Regions from separate parts of the Allobosea sp. 01N443 genome, predicted to be linked through region 1. Evidence: predicted binding sites of a transcription regulator. Region 1 holds the regulator's gene; each other region holds the start of a gene.

Evidence for each region. Region 1 encodes PhoB, which activates phosphate uptake and scavenging genes when phosphate is short. Its sites were predicted from a motif close to TGTCATNNANCTGTCAT; they were not measured.
Region 2: AC1DRP_RS24370 (HAD-IIA family hydrolase) is a predicted target of PhoB. The motif match lies at 1,816-1,832, and genes of this name have one in related genera.
Region 3: AC1DRP_RS17545 (CorA family divalent cation transporter) is a predicted target of PhoB. The motif match lies at 1,341-1,357, and genes of this name have one in related genera.
Region 4: AC1DRP_RS16730 (alkaline phosphatase) is a predicted target of PhoB. The motif match lies at 1,329-1,345, and genes of this name have one in related genera.

Annotation. Positions count from the first base shown of each region.
Region 1 covers NZ_JBFTRC010000002.1:33,684-37,909, reverse strand. The annotation lists gene pstA (phosphate ABC transporter permease PstA) at 1-28, shown strand, start outside; gene pstB (phosphate ABC transporter ATP-binding protein PstB) at 73-873, shown strand; gene phoU (phosphate signaling complex protein PhoU) at 922-1,641, shown strand; gene phoB (phosphate regulon transcriptional regulator PhoB) at 1,675-2,373, shown strand; gene AC1DRP_RS01165 (YnfA family protein) at 2,493-2,813, opposite strand; gene AC1DRP_RS01160 (TIGR03862 family flavoprotein) at 2,888-4,105, shown strand; gene greA (transcription elongation factor GreA) at 4,115-4,226, opposite strand, start outside.
Region 2 covers NZ_JBFTRC010000120.1:10,237-14,462, forward strand. The annotation lists gene AC1DRP_RS24360 (ABC transporter permease) at 1-791, opposite strand, end outside; gene AC1DRP_RS24365 (ABC transporter permease) at 798-1,721, opposite strand; gene AC1DRP_RS24370 (HAD-IIA family hydrolase) at 1,919-2,677, shown strand; gene AC1DRP_RS24375 (MurR/RpiR family transcriptional regulator) at 2,674-3,606, shown strand; gene AC1DRP_RS24380 (hypothetical protein) at 3,642-4,022, opposite strand; gene chrA (chromate efflux transporter) at 4,118-4,226, opposite strand, start outside.
Region 3 covers NZ_JBFTRC010000066.1:22,543-26,061, reverse strand. The annotation lists partial or broken gene AC1DRP_RS17550 (cation diffusion facilitator family transporter) at 1-352, shown strand, start outside; gene AC1DRP_RS17545 (CorA family divalent cation transporter) at 277-1,272, opposite strand; gene AC1DRP_RS17540 (glycoside hydrolase family 25 protein) at 1,378-2,346, opposite strand; gene AC1DRP_RS17535 (glycoside hydrolase family 25 protein) at 2,455-3,387, opposite strand; gene mgtE (magnesium transporter) at 3,465-3,519, opposite strand, start outside.
Region 4 covers NZ_JBFTRC010000061.1:21,140-25,365, forward strand. The annotation lists gene AC1DRP_RS16730 (alkaline phosphatase) at 1-1,271, opposite strand, end outside; gene AC1DRP_RS16735 (SDR family NAD(P)-dependent oxidoreductase) at 1,592-2,455, opposite strand; gene AC1DRP_RS16740 (hypothetical protein) at 2,377-2,589, opposite strand; gene AC1DRP_RS16745 (hypothetical protein) at 2,993-3,577, shown strand; partial or broken gene AC1DRP_RS16750 (Hsp70 family protein) at 3,574-4,014, shown strand; gene AC1DRP_RS16755 (Hsp70 family protein) at 4,049-4,226, shown strand, end outside.

The DNA of each region.
Region 1 (4,226 bases):
CCGCCGTATCGTGCGGGGCGGCAAATGAACGGCCTTAAACCCTCGTCGCGTTCGATCTGAAGGAACAAGTCGATGCTTTCGACGCTGGAACTGAGCCCGCAAGCGCTTGATGCCGAGGCCCCCGTCCGGATCGCGGTCAAGAACCTCGATTTCTACTACGGCGAGCACAAGGCGCTGAAGAACATCAATCTCGACTTCCGGGACCGCCATGTCACGGCCCTGATCGGACCGTCGGGCTGCGGCAAGTCGACCCTGCTGCGCATTTTCAACCGGATCTACTCGCTTTATCCCGAGCAGCGCGCCACCGGCGAGATCCTGCTCGACGGCCGCAACGTCATCAGCAACGATATCGATGTGAACGAGCTGCGCTCGCGCGTCGGCATGGTGTTCCAGAAGCCGACGCCCTTCCCGATGTCGATCTACGACAATGTCGCATTCGGCATCCGCCTCTACGAGAAGCCACCGAAATCCGAGCTCGATGACCGCGTCGAGGGTGCGCTGCGCCGTTCCGCGCTCTGGGACGAGGTCAAGGACAAGCTGAAGACCTCCGGCATGGGCCTGTCCGGCGGCCAGCAGCAGCGCCTCTGCATTGCGCGGACCATTGCCCAGAAGCCGGAAGTCATCCTGTTCGACGAGCCGACCTCGGCGCTCGATCCGATCTCGACCGGCAAGATCGAGGACCTGCTCGAGCAGCTCAAGACCGACTTCACCATCGTCATCGTCACCCACAACATGCAGCAGGCGGCGCGTATCTCGCAGTACACCGCCTTCATGTATCTCGGTGAGGTGATCGAATTCGACGCCACCAACACCATCTTCATGAACCCGCACAAGAAGCAGACGCAGGACTACGTCACCGGCCGCTTCGGCTGAACCGGCGCCCAGCCTTCCAACTGCTTTGCCGACAAAGGATACGCCGCGATGACTGATCACATCGTCCGCTCATATGATGCCGATCTCGAGGGGATCCGCCGCAGCCTGGCCGAGATGGGGGGCATGTCGGAGCGCATGCTCGGCGATTCGACAGTCGCCCTGGTGCGCCGCGACACCGGGCTGGCACAGAAGGTCATCAGCGCCGACCAGCGCCTCGACAATCTGCAGCGCGAGGTAGAGGAGAAGGCGGTGCTCACCATCGCCCGGCGCCAGCCGCTCGCCAACGACCTGCGCGAGCTGATCTCCGCCATCCGCATCGCCGCCGATATCGAGCGTGTCGGCGATCTCGCCAAGAATATCGCCAAGCGCGCGGTCGCCATCTCCGGCCAGTTCCAGCCGCCGTCGCGCGCGGTCGTCGGCCTCGAGCATATGAGCCGCCTGGTTCAGGCCCAGCTCAAGGACGTGCTCGACGCTTACGCCGTCAGCAACGAGCAGAAGGCCATGGAGGTCTGGCGCCGCGACGATGAGATCGACGCGCTCTATACCTCGCTCTTCCGCGAGCTGCTCACCTATATGATGGAAGACCCGCGCAACATCACCTTCTGCACGCATCTCCTGTTCTGCGCCAAGAATGTCGAGCGCATCGGCGACCACACCACCAACATCGCCGAGACGATCCACTATCTCGTCACGGGCGAAGCCTTGGACGCAGCCCGCCCGAAGCTCGACACGACCAATATCCTTCTGGACGCCGCCACCGGTGAGTGACCGGCGCCCGACACCTTTGGGACCGAGTGAGACATGCCTGCACGCATCCTGATCGTTGAGGACGAAGAGCCGCTGACCCTGTTGCTGCGCTACAATCTCGAAGCCGAGGGCTTCGAGGTCGACAGCGTCGCGCGTGGCGACGATGCCGAGCTGCATCTGCGCGATCATACGCCGGACCTCGTGCTGCTCGACTGGATGCTGCCGGGCCTTTCCGGCATCGAGCTCTGCCGGAGGCTGCGGACCCGTCGCGATACCGAGCGGGTGCCGATCATCATGCTCACCGCCCGCGGCGAGGAAACCGAGCGTGTGCGCGGCCTCGCCACCGGGGCCGACGACTATGTCGTCAAGCCGTTCTCGCTGCCCGAGCTGATCGCCCGCATCCAGGCGTTGCTACGCCGCGCCAAGCCGGGTCATGTCGCCGGCCTGTTGGCCGCCGGCGATCTCGAACTCGACCGCACCACCCGCCGTGTCCGCCGCTCAGGCAGCGAGCTGCATCTCGGCCCGACCGAGTTCCGCCTGCTCGAATTCCTGATGCAGGCGCCGGGGCGGGTCTATTCCCGGGCCCAGCTGCTCGACGCGGTCTGGGGCCGCGACGTCTATATCGACGAGCGCACCGTCGACGTCCATGTCGGCCGGCTGCGCAAGGCGATCACTCCTGACAACGCCAAGGACCCGCTGCGGACCGTGCGCGGTGCCGGCTATGCCTTCGACGAGACCTTTGCGCGGAGCTGAGACTTGGATCATCGGGGACTTGGATCATCGGGCCGGATATCGAATCCGCCCGACGATCTAACCGTCTATGGTTGCATCGGCCTTCCCGAAAACCGCAATCCACCTTTCGGGCCGATACCCTAGCGCGGCCCTGCGATAATAATCGCCGCGCCGGCGAGGCAGATCAGCCCACCGATAATGTCCCAGCGGTCGGGGCGAAAGCCTTCCACGGCCCAGAGCCAGGCGAGCGAACTGACGATGTAGACGCCGCCATAGGCGGCATAGGCCCGTCCGGCGGCTTCGCTCTCCGCCAGCGTCAGCAGCCAGYCGAACAGGGCGAGCGAAAACAGTCCGGGTACGAGCCACCAGATGGGCTTGTCGAGCCGGAGCCAGCCCCAGAACGCGAAACAGCCGGCGATTTCGAGAATGGCTGCGCCGAAATAGGCGGCGATGGTCGGCATGGTTCGTCCCTGTCGATGGCCTTCGGGGCGGGATTACCCTTGACCGCAGGGCGCGCTGACGGCAAGCCGGACCGATGCCCACACATCACGTCGCCATTATTGGAGCAGGGCCCTCCGGGCTGATCGCGGCCGAGCGCCTTGCGGCAGCCGGGGACACCGTCACGATCTACGATCGCATGCCCTCGCCGGCCCGCAAATTCCTGCTGGCCGGGCGCGGCGGATTGAACCTTACCCATTCCGAACCGCTCGACAGGTTCCTGCCCCGCTATCGCGATGCGCAAGCCTGGCTGGAGCCGGCCATTCGCGCCTTCCCGCCACAATCCCTGCGCGACTGGGCCGATGCGCTCGGGCAGGACACGTTCGTCGGCAGCAGCGGCCGCGTCTTCCCGCGCGCCATGAAGGCCTCGCCCCTGCTGCGGGCATGGCTGCGCCGGCTCGATGGTCTCGGCGTCGCCTTCGCGCCTGGGCAGCGCTGGACCGGCTGGAGCGAAGCGGGAGCTCTGACGTTCCGGAGCCGCGATGGCGCCGATGTCGAGGCGCGGCCCGACGCGACGCTGCTCGCGCTCGGCGGTGCGAGCTGGCCACGGCTGGGTTCGGATGGTGGCTGGGCACCCTTGTTGGCGGCGCGCGGCGTTGCGATCGCGCCGCTGCGCCCGGCCAATGGCGGTTTCACGGTCGATTGGTCCCAGACCATGCGAGAGCGTTTTGCCGGAGTACCGTTGAAGCGCATCGTCCTGAGCTTCGGCGGCCAATCCGTGCCCGGCGAGGCGATGATCGATGCGACGGGTCTGGAAGGCGGCGCGGTCTATGCACTCTCTGCCCCGATTCGCGAGACGATCCTGCGCGAGGGCAGGGCGGTCATCACCATCGATCTGAGGCCCGATCACGAGGCGGCACTGCTGGTCCAGCGCCTCGCGCATCGTCGCAAGGGCGTGACGCTGAGCAATCATCTGCGCAAGGCTGCAGGTCTTGCTCCATCCGCGATTGCGCTGCTGCGCGAAGCGGCGAAGGGGCCACTCCCCGAAGACGCGGAGAGGCTGGCCGCACTGATCAAGGCCGCGCCTCTGGTGCTCACCGGTCTCAGACCGATCGAGCGGGCGATCTCCACCGCCGGTGGCGTCGCCGCGGCCGAGGTCGAGGAAGGCTTCATGCTGAAACGCTTGCCCGGTACCTTTGTCGCAGGCGAGATGCTGGATTGGGAGGCGCCGACCGGCGGCTATCTGCTGCAGGCCTGTTTCGCGACCGGAGTCGCAGCTGCAGCAGGGATTCAGGCCTGGCTCGCGGATAGCTGAACGATCGCCTCAGGAGATCGCGATGATCTCGACCGCCTCAGTGCCGATGCTGACGCTCTCGCCAATGCCCTTGCCCATCAGCGCGCTCGCCAACGGCGCGACATAGGGCAGCGTTCCGTGT
Region 2 (4,226 bases), on a different contig from region 1:
TCGCGCCCCTGGCCGACCATGGAGCCGAGCGTGGCAGTGGGGGGCTGGACGCCGAGCCCGAGGAAGGAGAGGGCGGATTCCAGCAGGATCAGGTTCGAGAAGTTCAGGCTCGCCATCACCACGACCGGCGAGACGATATTGGGGATCATGTGGACGGTCGCGATGTGCCAGCGGGTCGCTCCGGCGGCTCGGGCCGCCTCGATGAAGGGCAGTTCCCGCAGGCCGAGGACCTGGGCGCGCACAAGCCTGGTGAAATGGGCCCAATAGGCGATGCCCAGCACGCCGATCAGCACCGCGACATCGGTTCCCGCCAGCGCAACCACGAGCAGCGCGACGAGCGTGAAGGGCAGTGACAGCTTGATGTCGACGAGCCCCATGACCAGCGCATCGACCCGGCCTCCGAGTTGCCCGGCGACGAGCCCGAGCGCGACGCCGATGACGAGCCCGATCAGCGTTCCAAACAGCGCGAGCGCCAGCGTCAGCCTGAGGCCGTACAGACAGCGCGAGAGCAGATCGCGGCCGAGTTGATCGGTGCCGAGCCAATGCGCCGGATTGGCGCGCTCGAAACCGAGCGGGGGCCGCAGCCGCGCCAGCAGTTTCTGCTGGTCGGGGTCGAAGGGCGCAAGCACGGGCGCGAGCACCGCCAGGAGGACGAGCACGAGCGCCAGAAGCGCGGCCGCGACGACCAGGGCGTTCATGCCGGCCGGACGCGCGAAGCGCCGGCGCGGCTTGTGCTGCGGGGCAAGCACGATCTTGGCACCTGCAATTTTGGCGTCGAGGGTATCGGTCATGACCGCTCAGGCTCCAGCCAGGCGCACGCGCGGATCGACCAGCGCATAGGCGAGATCGACCAGTAGGTTGACGACGATGACGGCGGAGGCGACGACGAGGACGCCGAATTGCAGGACGGGATAGTCGCGGCGCAGCGTCGCTCCGACCAGCAGGTCGCCGACGCCGTTCCAGGCGAAGACGGTCTCGACCACCACCGCTCCCGAGACGAGCGTGGTGATTTGCAGGCCGAGCACCGTGATGACCGGGATCAACGCGTTGCGCAGGCCGTGATGGAGAATGATGCTGCTCTCGGCGAGCCCCTTGGCCCGGGCCGTGCGCATATAGTCCTGCGAGAGGACGTCGAGCATGGCGTTGCGAGTGTAGCGGACCAGCGCCGCGACGAAATAGGCCGAGAGCGCGACCGTCGGCATGACGTAATGCGCGAGTGTGGCCGAGCCGGCGCTGGGCAGCCAGTGCAGCGTGTAGGAGAAGACCAGCAGCAGCAGGATGGCGAGCACGAAATTCGGGATGGCGTAGCAGAAAAAGGCCGTGAAGAGCACGGCGCTGCCGCGCCCCTGGCCGCGCCAGACGGCAGCCAGGATACCGGCCGGCACGCCGATGCAGATCGTCAGCGCCAGGGTCGCGACCAGGAGCGAGGCGCTCTGCCAGAGCCGTTCGGTGAAGATCGTCGCGACCGGCCGGCGCTCCATCAATCCCAGGCCGAAATCGCCTGAAAGAAGCGAGCGCCAGAACAGCCAGTACTGCTCGGCGACGGAACGATCGAGCCCCCAATAGGCAATCATCTCGCGGCGCGAGGCGGCATCCAGCCCTTCCGGCATCAGGAAGTCGATCGGGTTGCCCGTCAGGCGCGTGGCGAGGAAGACGACCGAGGCGATCACCCAAAGCGTGATGCCCATGCGCAGCAGCCGGCCTACGAGGAATTCAAGCATGTCTTCCTCCTGCCTGGAGCCGCCGGACGTCGCCCTGCATGCCCGGCCTCAGTCGTGGCCCGTGCTGCGACGGGCTCGTTCTTGGCCGCGCTTCATGACAGGATGATGAAATAATCTCATTCGATATTGAATTTGACACTGAGTTTATCTCAGTTCATGGACGAGCCTCACTTGCTGACAGGGTTTGGATTCGCGCGATGGGGTCGTTTCACGGCATTCAGGGGTGTCTCGTCGATCTCGACGGCACCCTGGTGCGCGGCCGGCAGATGCTTCCCGGCGCCAATGCCTTTCTCGAAAGCCTGGACGGCCGTTTCGTCATCGTCTCCAACGATGCCGAGCATACGCCGCTCGAATTGTCGCGTGCCCTGAAGCGTCTTGGCCTGGTCATCGCGCCGCGCCGGATCGTTCTTGCCGGCTCGACCGCGCTCGACGAAATCGCGCGCCGGCAGCCCCGAGCCCGCATCTCCATGATGGCCAGCAAGAGCCTGATGATCCATGCCCGCGACCGCGGCCTTGTCCCGGTGCAGGAGCGGCCGGACATCGTCTTTCTCGGACGCGACCGGCATTTTTCCTATGAACGCCTGATGCTTGCAGCCAATGCGGTACGCAGCGGCGCCGAGCTCGTCGCTGCCAATCCCGATCTCGTCCATCCCGGCCCGGATGGCGCGGTGGTGCCGGAGACCGGCGCATTGCTGGCGGCGCTGCTCGCCTGCACTGGCCCCGTGCCGTACCGCATCATCGGCAAGCCGGAACCCGCCTTGTTCGAGGCCGGCCTGGCGCTGCTCGGGCTGTCCAGGAATGCGGTGCTGATGGTTGGGGACAACCCGGCGACCGATGGTGAGGGCGCACGGCGCCTTGGCCTGCGCTATTTCGAGCTTCGCGACGGGGTCTTCCCCGCCATCGCGGCGAATGCGCCTTGTCGTGACCCGGCCGGCATGCTGGCCTTCCCGGCATGACGGCGTCGAATCGCAATCCCGGATCGGCCGAGGCCGCCCCCGGCGAACCAGGCACCGAAAGGCGCAAGGGCACCGGCACGCCCGGTCTCGAGGGGGCACTCGAACGCCTGCAGGCGCTGCGCGCCAACCTGCCGCCCAAAGCTGCCCGCATCGCCGATTTCTTCATGACCCATGCCGCCGAGGTGGTGCATATGTCGGTCACCGAAGTGGCCGAGCGCACCGGCGCGAGCGAGGGCAGCGTCATCTCGCTCTGCCAGCAGCTCGGCGCGCGGGGCTTCCAGCAGGTCAAGATCGCGCTGGCGCGCGATCTGGTGCAACCGGTTCAGTTCATCCACGAGGATCTGGCCCGTTCCGACGACACCGGTGCGGTGATCGAAAAGATCTTCCGCAGCGATCTCCAGGCCCTGCACGACACGATGAAGGTGCTCGACACCACGGCGATGGAGGCCGCGGTCGCCGCGATCCTGAAGGCGCGCCGCGTCGAGCTCTACGGCATCGGCAGCGCGGCCCCGATCGCCGAGGATGCCAATTACCGCCTGCTGCGCATCGGCATCGAGGCGAAGGTCGTGGTCGATTCCCATGTCCAGGCGATCAGCGCCTCGTTGACCGGGCCTGACGTGGCGGTGATCACCATCTCCCATTCCGGCAGCACGCTCGAGACGGTTGCAGCCACGAAACTTGCCAAGGAAGCCGGCGCGACGACGATCTGCATCACCAATTTCGGCAAGTCGCCGCTGCTCGCCCATGCCGATATCGTGCTGCACACGATGGCGCGCGAAACGCAGTTCCGCACCGAGGCGATGACTAGCCGGATCGCACAACTTGCCATCATCGACGCGCTGATCGCCTGTGTATCGCTCGCCGATTACGACAAGGCCCTGGCGACGATCGGCAAGACCTTCGACGTCCTGTCGAGCAAGCGCTTCTGAGCCGGGGGCAGGGGAACCTCATCCCACGGGCGGACCTATCGCGTTTGCCGCGACAGCCTGCCCTCATAGGGCACACCCAGCCCTTGCGGTTGAAGCTGCAATGTTGTGCTGGATGTCCAGACTTCGAAGCAGTCCTCGCCCCGCGCTGATTGCCAGCAGAGCGCGTCGCCCTTGGCGAACCAGCGGAGATCCTGCCGGCGGCTCATCGCATATTCCGTGAGGTTGCCGCCGGGCTGGAAGCTGTAACGCCAGTGCACGCCGTCACTGAATTCCTTCCCCGACATCAAGCGATCGATCGCTGTGCCGTGAATGCGCCTGAAGCCTTTCAGCTCGGGGCGATGCTGCGCCCATGTCGTCGAGATCTGTCCGGCTGCTGCCAGTGCGAACAGGGGGAGGGCCCATCTTCTCATGCGCATCAAGATCTCCGGTGGCGCGTGAGCCGCCGGCCGCCAGCAGCCCTGGCTCCAAACGCCAGGACCGCGTCGGCTGCGAACAGGTGCGTGGCCGGCCGCTAGATCGATCCCGTGACGAATCCAAAGAGGACCCCAAGGACGGAGCATGCCGCCAGCACCCCGATCATGCCGACCTTGAAGCGAAACACCGCCAACAGCGCGCCAATT
Region 3 (3,519 bases), on a different contig from region 1:
CGCCTCGGGAGCGGTGCTGCTCGATACTGTGCCCGACAAGGCTCTCGCCGCCGGCATCGAGGCGCGACTCACCGCCGAGGGCGCAGAGGTTGCCGACCTGCATCTCTGGCAGGTTGGGCCAGGGCATTGCTCGGCGATCGTCTCGGTCGTGGCCACTGATCCGAAGCCGCCCGCAGCCTACAAGGCACTGCTCGCCGGGTTGCCGATGCTGTCCCATGTCACCGTCGAGGAACCCGCGCATCGCCGCGCTGTGATGCATCAGGAGCCCGCCCGGGCTCAGTGGATCATGTCGCGGCGCTTGAGCAGTAGATACACGCTGAGCGCTGCCAGGGCGCACAGGATCACGACATAGACAAAGCCCCATTCGTTCTCGAGGAAGGGCAGGCCCTTGGTGTTGACGCCGAACAGGCCGGTGATCAGCGTCGCCGGCATCAGCGTCGCGGTCAGGATCGAGAGCACATAGAGATGGCTGTTGGTCTGGGCGGTCAGGCGCGAGGCAATCTCGTCCTGCAGCAGGCGGGCGCGCTGCTGCACGATCTGGACGTCGGTCAGCATGGTGTCGACGCGCTGCAGCAGGCGGCTGGCGGCGCTCTTCACGGTCTCCGGCGCAGCCCGTGTCGAGGCATTTTCGGAGAAGCGACGGAAGAGCTGGTGCAGGCCGTTGAGCTGGCGGTGCAGCCTCACCGTCCGCCGGCGGATCAACCCTAACCGGCGCGCCTCGTCGCTGACGCGCTCGTCGATGACATGGTCCTCGATCGAGTCGGTGTCCTCTGTCAGCTGCATCACCGCTTCGGCCACATCCTCGATGACGAACTCGATGATGCGCTCGAACAGCATCACCGGCGAGCTCGCCCGGTAGCCGGCCTCCAAGGCGTCGCGCGTCAGGCGCGTTGCCTGCATGGCCTGTCTCCGACCTGTCAGCAGAAACCGGTCGGCGATGATCCAGTGCAGCATGCCCATCTCGTCGGCGGGGCTGTCGACCTCGCGGATCTGGTCGAAGGTAATGCCCCAGGCGAAGTCACGATTGTGATGGAGGCGCTGGTGATCGTCCTGGGTCAGGAACAGGGTCTGCGCCTCGGCGGGCAGAGCGGTGCAATCGGCGACCCATTGCTTGGCMCGGCCATGCACGAGATCGAGATGGATCCAGACGAACTCGGCCTCGGGGAGGGCAAGGTCGGGCATCTCGCGGCGAGGAAGGAGATGCGCACGGCCGTCGGAATCAAAATGGTAGACCCAGACGAACCCGGCCCGGGATTGCAGATCATGGAGCATTCCGGCCACGCCCTGGCGGGCGATTTCTCATCAGAGGTTGCGCTGCCCGGGATCAGGGCGCGCGTCTCATGACAGCTTCGTGACAGCGCAGCGGGTGCCGCAAAGTCAATCGCGGGCGAGAGAGCCGGTCACTTGTGGATCACGGTTGGCGGTCGCCTTGCCCGGGACGCGCGCGGGAGGCAGCATCTTGAGCGTCGCGCCTCCGGCAGCCTGCGGCGCCTTGGAGCCGGCCGATGTCGCAGGTGCGCGGTTGCCGGCAACCTTCGGCTCGCCACCCCGCCACTTCCGGGCGCCGATGTCGAAACGGCCCTCGCGCCAGGCTGCGAATTCCCGCTCGGACCCGAAGAACGCGTTGCGGTCGACATCGCCGGTTATGCCGGGCACGCGTCCTGTGGTGGTGAACTGCCAGAATTCCCATTTGCTACGCTCATAGCGATGGCGCAGTGGGGCCGCGGTTGAGCGCAGCCAGTAGGGATGATCGTTGAACTCGCCTTCCAGCACATCCTCGTGGAAGGTGATGTCGGTATAGATGATCGGCTTCTTGCCAGTGTGTTCCTGCAGGCCCTTCAGCATCTCGCTGATCTTGGCCAGCGCCTTCTCGCGCGGGATCTTCTTGCCGCAGCTCTCCGACTCGCCGTTCCATTCGACATCGAGCACAGGCGGCAGGGCATCCGGGTCCTTCGGGATATGCCGCTTGAACCAGCGCACCTGATCCTTGGCCGGGCGGCACCAATAGACGAAATGGTAGGCACCGCGCGCTACGCCGGCCTTCTTCGCCCCCTCCCAGTTCTTGCGGAAATTGGGGTCGAGGTGGTCGCCGCCCTCGGTCGCCTTGATGAAGGCAAAGCGGGTGCCGGCATCCTTGACCTTGGCCCAGTCGATCTCGCCCTGCCAGCGCGAAATGTCGATGCCCTGGATAGCCTGGCGGCGTGCATCGCGGACGCCGTGATGGGGCGAGGCGTCGCCCTTCTTGGGATAGAGCGCGAGGGCAGGGCCGGAGCAGCCGAGTGCAAGGCCGAGAACTGCAAGAAAGCACCGCAGTCCCTTGTAATCGGTCTTCATACGCGCCGGCATCCGCCCCTCCTGCATGCAAACAGTGGTGCGGCAGTCGTGGTTAAGGCGCGGTAAGCGTTCGCTCGGATGCGAGCGGATGATTTCAGGGTTGGTTAACCGGCGCGCCCGCTATCCGCCGATCTGCAGCGAGGACGGCACCGGCTGCAGCGCGCCGGGTATGACCGGGGCGGGCGGAGCCTGGCTGACCGGAGGCTCGAATTCCGGATCATTGACGATGCTGGGGCTGGGTTGCGCCGGAGAGGCGCGCCGCTTGGTCCACTGCCTCCGGCCGATGTCGAACTCGCCGTTGATCCAGCCGATGAACTGCTCTTCGTCGCCGAAGAACGCGTTGCGGTCGACATCGCCCCTGATGCCCGGCACGCGGCCGGTCGTGGTGAATTGCCAGAAGGCCCAGGGGCGGTTCTCGTAGCGTGTCTCGGGCTTCGCTGCCGTCGAGCGGATCCAGTAGGGATATTCGTTGAACTGCCCTTCCAGCACGTCCTTATGGAAGGTGATGTCGGTATAGATGATCGGCTTCTTGCCGGTGAGCTGCTCGAGCTCGGTCAGCATCAGCTGGATCTTCTCCAGTGCCAGCGAGCGGTCGATCTTCTGCGGGCAGGTCTTGGAATGGCCATTCCACTCGACATCGAGCACCGGCGGCAAGGCGCCGGGGTCGTTCGGGATATGCTGCTTGAACCAGACTGCCTGCTCATGGGCGGGGCGGCACCAGAAGACGAAGTGGTAGGCTCCGCGCGGCACGCCGGCCCGGCGCGCGCCTTCCCAGTTGCGCAGAAAGGAGGGGTCGATGTGGTCGCCGCCCTCCGTCGCCTTCATGTAGACGAAGCGGGTGCCGGCGCCCTTGACCGCGGCCCAGTCGATCTCGCCTTGCCAGCGCGAGATATCGATGCCCTGGACGGCATAGTTCAGGGCGCTCGCGACGCCGGGATGCGGCCGGGCATCGCCCTTCTGCGGATATCGGCCCTCGAACGCCACGCAGCCGCCAAGGACCGCGAGCGCGGCGACGGCGACGGCGAGAAATGGGGCTGAACGGAGGCGGGACATGCGACGGGCGATCATCTCGCGGAGAATTGCGGAGAAAACTTGACGCCCGGTTTACGTTACCGAAGTTTTTGCTTTCGTCACCCCAGGCCGAGCAGAAGTGTGGCGATCCCCAGAAAGGCGAAGAAGCCGACC
Region 4 (4,226 bases), on a different contig from region 1:
ACGATGATCAGGGTGTCGTTGCGGTCGCCGGCGAAGTCCTTCGCCACCTTCACCGCGTTGTCGAGCATGATCGTATCGAACACCGAACGCTCCCAGTCGAGCGAATGGCTGTACTTGTCGATGCGGGCCGACTCGACCATCAGGAAGAAACCGTCCTCGTTGCCCTTGAGCATGTCGAGCGCAGCCTTGGTTTGCTCTACCACGTCCGGCTGGTCGGGGAACTTCGAAACCGTGCCCTTCTTGGTCAGCCGCAGATCGAACGCGCCGTCGATGTTACCGGTGTTGTAGAGGCCGAGCAGCTTTTTCGAGCCGGCCGCGACAGCCGCGTTCATTTCCGTCTTGGTGGTCGCGAGCGTGTAGCCCGCCTCCTTGAACTTGGCGATGAAGTCGAGCTCATCGGTCCGCTTCGAACCGTGGGTCGCCTTGGACAGGAAGTTCGGGGAGCCGCCGCCCATGATCACGTCGGGCTGCACATCGTGGAACATCTTGACGATGTCGTTGAAATCCGAGCGGCGGCGGGTGTGGGCCACCATCGAAGCCGGGGTCGCGTCCTCGATTTCCGAGTTGGTGACGACGCCGATCGCCATCTTGCCGCGACGCTTGATCACCTCGGCGATGGTCTCGACCTTGGGATGGTCGAGCGTCAGGGCGTTCTTGGCGCAGTAGACGCCGAGTGCGTTGACGCAGGATTTATGGCCGGTGGTGTAGGCATGGGCGGCATTGGCGCTGTCGGTCACGATCGAGTCCGTGCCCGAGGTCGAGATCAGCGCCATGTTGGACATGTCGTCCATGGCGAGCTCGCCATTGTAGCGACCTTCGTCCCAGCCCTTGGAGAGAATGCGGGCCGCGGTGCGGTTGGCGACCGACATGCCGTCACCGATGAAGAGGATGACGTTCTTGGCGCGGCGCGGCTGGGTGGTGGCGAAGACCTCCCATTTGACCGTCGCCTTGTTGGTTCCCTGCTTCGCCTCGACGGTATAATTGCCCGCCGGAAGCGTCGCGCCACGCAGCCACAGCGCCGAATGCTTCTGGCCTTCCTCGTTCTGCATGAAGGTCGTGGCCTTGCCGAAGATTTCGGCGGCCGGCTTGCCGTTGATCGTGACCGCGACATCGGCCGAGGTCGGCGCGTTCGGGAACTCGACCTTGAAGTCGAAGCGCGAGCCCTCGAGGATTTCGGCACGGTTGATGGGATAGATCGTCTGCGCGGCGACAGGGGCCGCAGCGAAGGCGCTGCCAATTGCTACCGCATGCCAAAGCGTTCTCAGTTGCATCCCCAACCTCCGATAATCCGTGATCCCTTGGATGGGGTGAGCTAGTTGCAGCCGCACATGACAGGATGGCGACAGCCCTGCATGTTGTTGAATACCATCCGACCACGCCTGCCCCAACATCAACAGGGCATCCAGGGACGGCCTGCCCGACCGATGCGCGGTTGCACCATTCCGAAGACGGGCGACCTCGACGCCCGCGTCCCGGGCATGAGCGACGCGAGGGCGCGTCCCGAGCCGCCAGCGCGTGCCCCGATGGCCGGCCCGTGTGAGATTGCCAGGGGCCGATCGTGGCTCGACCTCAGGAGGCGCTGCGGTTTCGCCTAGCAGGCGAAGGACAACCTGGCGCCGCCGGATGCTTCGATGGACTGTCCGGTTACCCAGCGGAATTCGTCCGAGAGCACGGCTGCGATCACGGCGCCCACATCGCTGGCCTCTCCGAGACGCCCCAACCCCGTCTTCTCGACGATGGACTGAATGATCTCCGGATAGCGATCGAACGCATCGTCGCCGATCCGGGTCCTGGTGGCGCCCGGCGCAACGGCGTTCACGCGGATGCCGCGGCGGCCGAACTCCTTGGCCATGTAGCGGGTGAGTACGGTCAGGCCGCCCTTCATCGATGCATAGGCGGAATAGCCCGGCTCCATGCCGCTCTGCAGGGTCGAATTGCTCGTCACATTGACGATGGCACCGCCGTCAGCAAGCACTGGAAGCAGAGCCTGGGTCAGAAAATAGGGTCCCTTGAACAGCACCCGCATGAAGGAGTCGAAGAGCTCCTCGCTGGTGTCCTCGAACAGGGCCATCTGTCCGAAGCCCGCATTGTTGACGAGGTAGTCGAAGGAGCCTGCGTTCCATTCGCGCTGCAGCATTGCCGTTGCCTCATCCCGGAACGCCGCGAAGCTGTCGCTGCGCCCGACATCCAGGTGCAAGGGAACCGCCTTGGCGCCCCTTTGCCTCGCTGCCTCGACCACATCGCGCACGCGATCCTGGCGCTGCTGACGCCGACCGCGCGTCGTGTCGCGGTCGGTGTCAGTCGGCGTTCCGGCGCAACGGCCGGTTTGGCACGCCGCAGGGATCGAAGCTCTTCCTTCCCAGGTGAGGGATCGGCTCAGGCCTTGATCGTCGTCGACTCCTGGCTGGTCCGGCCGAACAGGTCCCGCGCCCCGACGCGATAATGCCCCTCTGATTGGGTCGCATGCAGGTAAACGCTCGACAGCAACCCGACCGGGTTGATGACCTGCCACGGCCCGTTTTCCGTCGCGCTCCAGAGCACGTCGAAGAGCTGCGCGCCGCCATGCGCCGCCGGCTCCCAGAACAGCACCGTGTTGCTGCGGCCGTTGAGGCCGCCGAAACGGCGCCTTCAGCCCTGTCGGCGCCTGAGGCACCTCGCCATCGCGCCGCACCAGGGCGACGAGCGCGGCCGAAGGCAGGGGCATGTCGAGCGGCAGCGTGCAGCTCGTCTGTGCCCCGCCAATCTGGAGATGCTCGATCGTCAGAGCTGGCTCCTGGGCGAGTCGCATCGCCTCCAACTCGACCGGGTTCGCCGGCCGCAACGCGCAGCAACGGATCATCATCGAGTCCGATGTGATGCTCCGCGCCACGACGCCGTCTGACTGCTAGAGGCAAGTTCCTCGCACGAGTCACCGTCATTTTTGCCGGTGCTGGCGTTCTCGCACGGGGCGCACGGATCAGGGCGAGGCCTGACGCTGCTGAAATGCAGCCGCTTGCAGGTATTCAGCCTTCCGACTCTGTCCGTGCTCGGGGAAGGCCAATCTCGCCATGCGGCCCATGCGCCGAGCAAGTGCGCCTCATCGGTTTGCGAAGGGGAAGAGCGTGAGCAAGCCATTGCAGTCGAATACGAATCTCATACAATTCTAGCGTGTGGCTATTTCCGGCTGCGCCGGTCATGCCAAGAGCCGTCTTACCCTACGGAAATGTCGATGGATCCCGATCAGGCGGCCAACAGGGCCGAGGACGCGCTTCTTGAGCTCGCACTTGAAAGTTGGCGTTTCCAGAAGCTCTTCGGGCGAGCGTTGTCCAAGCTGGACCCACTGGAAGCGACACGGTTCACGAACCAGCATCGATATTTCCTCGGAAAGGTCGAAAGCTGCCTGGGAGCATCGGGAATGCGCCTGGTGAACCTCGAAGGCCAGCAATTCGACACCGGGACCGCCGCCACGCCCCTCAATATTGCCGATTTTGGACCAGACGACACCTTGGTCGTCGCGGAAACGATCGATCCGATCGTGATGAATTCTGCCGGCCTGCTGCGCATGGGCACGGTCATGCTCAAGAAGGTTGGAAGATGAGCCACTACGTCGGCATTGATCTGGGCACCACCAACAGCGCAATCTGCTCCTATGACGGGGAGACCGTCCAGCTCTACAAGAGCCCCGAGCAGAACGACGTGACGCCGTCGGCGATCGCGATCGACCGGCGCGGCAACCGCTATATCGGGCAGCGGGCCTACGAGAACGCACCGCGAAATCCGGACAGCACTGCCATGCTGTTCAAGCGGCACATAGGTACCTCGACGCCAATCCGCTTGCCCTCCGTGGGCATTACCATGACACCCGAGGAATGCTCTTCCGAGATCCTTCGCACGCTGTTTGGCTATCTGCCGGAGCAGATCCGCAACGACGAGACCGTGGCCACCGTGATCACCGTGCCGGCGGCGTTCAACCAGATGCAGAAGGACGCCACGATCGAGGCTGCGCGCGCGGCGGGGCTCGGCAAGGTGGCCCTGATGCAGGAGCCCGTTTGCGGCGGTGATGAGCGTCATGCGCAGTCGCCAGGGCGATGGGATCTTCCTGATCTACGACCTTGGCGGGGGAACCCTGGACATCGCCATCGCCCAGAGCATTGGCGGCCGCGTGAGCCTTCTCGGCCAGGGCGGCATCCAGATGTGCGGAGGACGGGATTTCGATCGCATGATCGTCGACAACCTCGTCATGCCCT